DNA from 2 places in the Janthinobacterium leeuwenhoeki genome. Region 2 is predicted to be linked to the other one. Evidence: predicted binding sites of a transcription regulator. Region 2 holds the regulator's gene; the other holds the start of a gene.
The links. Region 2 encodes NrdR, which represses ribonucleotide reductase genes. Its sites were predicted from a motif close to CACNANATNTNGTG; they were not measured.
Positions count from the first base shown of each region.

Region 1: ACQ4WS_RS24965 (ribonucleoside triphosphate reductase) is a predicted target of NrdR. The motif match lies at 1,253-1,266, and genes of this name have one in related genera.

Region 1 covers NZ_JBNYXT010000059.1:11,919-14,109, forward strand. Annotated here, with positions in the region: gene ACQ4WS_RS24965 (ribonucleoside triphosphate reductase) at 1-1,206, opposite strand, end outside; gene ACQ4WS_RS24970 (hypothetical protein) at 1,325-1,741, opposite strand; gene ubiU (ubiquinone anaerobic biosynthesis protein UbiU) at 1,903-2,191, shown strand, end outside.
Region 2 covers NZ_JBNYXT010000016.1:76,254-78,444, forward strand. Annotated here, with positions in the region: gene glyA (serine hydroxymethyltransferase) at 1-612, shown strand, start outside; gene nrdR (transcriptional regulator NrdR) at 756-1,220, shown strand; gene pilV (type IV pilus modification protein PilV) at 1,463-2,032, shown strand; gene ACQ4WS_RS14595 (PilW family protein) at 2,029-2,191, shown strand, end outside.

The sequences.
Region 1 (2,191 bases), on a different contig from region 2:
GTCGCCGCTGAAATTGCGGATCATCTCGTTGATGCCGTTCACCCCCAGGGTCGAAAAGTGATTGCGCAGGGTGCCCAGGTAACGCTTCGTGTATGGGAACAAGCCTTGCTGCATCAGTTCCTCGATGGTGCGGCGCTTGATTTCCAGGCTGGTCTTGCCCAGTTCCAGCAGGCGGTCCAGGTCCGCCATCAAGGCTGGCTCGTCGCCGCGCCACAAGTGACCCAGGCGCGCGCAATTGATCGTCACCACGCCCAGGGAACCCGTCTGCTCGGCGGAACCGAACAGGCCATTGCCCCGTTTCAGCAGTTCGCGCAAGTCCAGTTGCAAGCGGCAGCACATGGAGCGGATCATGTTCGGCTTGAGTTCCGAATTGATGAAATTCTGGAAGTAGGGCAGGCCGTAGCGGGCCGTCATCTCGAACAGGCGTTCGGCATTGTCGCTATGCCAGTCGAAATCCTCGGTGATATTGTAAGTGGGGATGGGGAAGGTAAACACGCGTCCCTTGGCGTCGCCCGCCATCATGATCTCGATGTAGGCGCGGTTGATCATGTCCATCTCCGCTTGCAGCTCGCCATAGCTGAAGTCCATCTCCTGGCTGGCGATGACGGGAATCTGCTCGCGCAGGTCGTCCGGGCAGACCCAGTCGAAAGTGAGGTTGGTAAACGGCGTTTGCGTGCCCCAGCGCGATGGTACGTTGAGGTTGAAGATCAGCTCCTGCATGTACTGGCGCACGTCTTCGTAGCGCAGGCTGTCCTTGCGGATGTAGGGCGCCATGTAAGTGTCGAAGGAGCTGAACGCCTGCGCGCCGGCCCATTCGTTTTGCAGGGTGCCGAGGAAATTGACGATCTGGCCGATGGCGCTCGACATGTGTTTCGGCGGACCGGATTCGATCTTGCCCGGCACGCCATTCAAGCCTTCGTGCAGCAGGGTGCGCAGCGACCAGCCGGCGCAATAGCCGGCCAGCATGTCGAGGTCGTGGATGTGCAGCGCCGCTTCGCGGTGCGCCGCGCCCACTTCCGGCGGATACACCTGGTCCAGCCAGTAGTTGGCGATGACCTTGCCCGACACATTGAGTATCAGGCCGCCCAGCGAGTAACCCTGGTTGGCGTTGGCGTTGACACGCCAGTCGCGCCGCTCCAGGTATTCATTGATAGACGCGGCGACATCGACCTGGCCGCGTGTGGGGGATACTGCATTCGTCGTCATGAAACCTCCAGTAAACACAACATGCGGTGTTTTTATGAAGGTTATCCACTAAATGTAGTGCAGTCAAAGGTGGCGCGCAAGCGATTCGCGTATCCTTGATCCAGGTGAAAAAACTACCTCAGCCGGTTTTGTTCCAGCGCGTTTCGCGCAGGATCAGCCAGCTCGCGCAAAAGAACGCGGCGCCACAGGCGGCGATGCTGGCGACGGAGGCGGGCAGCACGTGCGCCCAGATTTCCAGCGGCGAGAAGGTGCTCCAGCTGGCGACGCGGATATCGAAGGTGGCGTAGTTCGCCAGCAGCCAGTAGACGGCCAGCAGGCCCGTGCAGATGGCGGCCTGACGCCGCAGCGGCAGTTGGCGGCGCGCGAACACGGCCAGCAGGAACAGCAGCAGCACGCCCGGATAGGCGCCCAGCACTTCCGGCGACAGCACGGAGATGGTCCCTGCGTCATAGCCATCGGCCGGACCGGCCCACTGCACTTGCAGCGCGGTGAGGAACAGGGTCAGGAGGAAAATCAGCAGCGGTTTGCGGGTCATGGTGGGCACTGAAACAGGAGGAAAGATGGGCATTTTACAGCCAGGTCAAGCAAGTTGAACGCGCGCCAGCCATGCATGCATTCCTTCACCTGCGTCAAGGACTGGGCAGTATGGGCGGGGCTATAGTCTGCACCCTGAGCCGATACAGGACTGTGAACATCATGATGCTTGAATCAACCACCGCCACCCGCGTGGCCGGACCGCTGGAACTGGTCTGTCCCGCCGGCAGCCTGCCTGCCTTGAAAGCGGCCGTCGACAATGGCGCCGACACCGTGTACCTGGGTTTTCGCGACGCCACCAATGCGCGCAATTTCGCCGGCCTCAATTTCGACGAGAAGGCCATCGCCGAGGGCGTGCGCTACGCCCATCAATATGGACGCAAGGTGCTGCTGGCGCTGAATACCTATCCGCAGCCGCACAACTGGGCCGTGTGGCGCAGCGCCATCGACC
Region 2 (2,191 bases):
CTGTACCCGAACCCGGTGCCGTTCGCCGACTTCGTCACCTCGACCACGCACAAATCGCTGCGCGGCCCGCGCGGCGGCATCATCCTGATGAAGGCCGAACACGAAAAAGCCATCAACTCGGCCATCTTCCCTGGTATCCAGGGCGGGCCGCTGATGCACGTGATCGCCGGCAAGGCCGTTGCCTTCAAGGAAGCGCTGAGCCCTGAGTTCGTCGAATACCAGAAGCAAGTGGTCAAGAACGCCGACGTTCTGGCGAAAACTCTGATTAAGCGCGGCCTGCGTATCGTGTCCGGTGGCACCGAATCGCACGTCATGCTGGTCGATCTGCGCGCCAAGAACCTGACGGGCAAGGAAGCCGAAGCCATCCTCGGTTCCGCGCACATCACCTGCAACAAGAACGGCATCCCGAACGACCCGCAAAAACCCTTCGTCACCTCGGGCATCCGCCTGGGCAGCCCGGCGATGACGACGCGCGGTTTCAAGGAAGCGCAAGCGGAAGAAGTGGGCAACCTGATCGCCGACGTGCTGGACAATCCGCATGACGCCGCCACCATTGAGCGCGTGAAAGCAGCCGTGAAAGTGCTGGCCGACGCGCACCCGGTGTACGCATAATTATTTGTCCAGAATGTGTCATACAGAGTAAGATTCTGTATGACACATTCCTTCGTGCCCAAGGGCGCCCGGAGTGATTCGGGCGCCCTTTGTACAGGGGCGGCGATTTCCCGTAATTATTACTATAAAGTTGTAGCCAGCCCATGAAATGTCCATTTTGCCAGCACGGCGATACCCAGGTTCTCGATACGCGTGTATCGGAGGACGGGGATGCCATTCGGCGCCGCCGCCGCTGCGGCAAATGCGACAAGCGTTTTACCACGTACGAGCGCATTGAACTTATCATGCCGGCCGTCGTCAAAAAGAATGGCAGCCGGACGGAGTTCGCTGCGGATAAGTTGCGCGGCAGTTTGATGCTGGCCTTGCGCAAGCGTCCCGTCGCGGCCGCCTCCGTGGATACGGCCATCGCCTCCATCCAGGAAAAACTGCTCACCAGCGGCTTGCGCGAAGTCGATTCCGGCTATATCGGCGAACTCGTCATGCAGGAACTCAAGCGCCTCGACAAGATCGCCTACATCCGCTTCGCCTCCGTCTACAAGAATTTCGAAGACCTGGCCGAGTTCCAGGATGCGATTGCCGAAGTGGGGCAGGCGCGCAGCAAGCCCTGACGCTCACCTTCTTGTTCACCTGATTGAAAATGGGGCCGGTTCTGCGCCCCGTGTTCATCACGCCAGCGTTCGCCTGGCAAGCGGCCTGATCAATCCCAACGCTGTTTTTTTCATTTTATCGCCTTGCTGTTTGCGCTAGCGCAGACCCGGCTTTTTGCGCGCGCCTATCGTGTACCTGGGCCGCCTGTTCTTGCGACTCTGTCTGCGGAAGGGGGTAGCGCATGCGCAATGGCGGTCGCACTATGTTTCCTGCGGGTGGCAGCAGCCTCGTCGAGGTGCTCGTGTCCCTGCTGCTGTTGGCGTTGGGTTTGCTCGGCGCCAGCATCCTGCAACTGCACTCCCTGCGTGCGCGCCATGAGTCGGCGCTGTTGTCGGCGGGCGTGCAACTGGCCGCCGGCATGGCCGAGCGCATGCGCGCGAATAGCGTGCTCATGAATGGCCCCGATACGGGCAATCCCTACCTGAACGTGGCCTACGCGGCGGCGGACGACGCCGAAGCTGGCGGTGGCGCGCCCGACTGTTTTGGTGCTGCCGCCTGCAGCGCGGCCGAACTGGCGCAATTTGACATCGCCGAATGGAAGCACAGGCTGCATGCGGCCTTGCCTGACGCGCGTCTGCAAATCTGCCGCGATGCTCCCGCGTGGGACGCCGCCGCCCAAGGCTTGCACTGGGCGTGTAGCGGTGGCAAGGGCGCGCCCATCGTTATCAAGCTGGGCTGGCGCGCCCGCCTGCCCGATGGCTCGCCCGCCGTGAATGCGGCAAACGAGTCGCTGCCCAGACTGGCATTCCAGCTGGGCGGAGGCGGCGCATGAACAGCGTGCATACCGCGTGGTGCCGGCAGTGCGGCATGAGCCTGCTCGAATTGCTGGTGGCCCTGTCGCTGGGTGCGCTGCTGATGCTGGTCGCCAGCACCGTGCTGCTGGCGGCCAGCGGCAGCTATGGCGACCAGTCCGCCAGTGCGCGGCTGGACG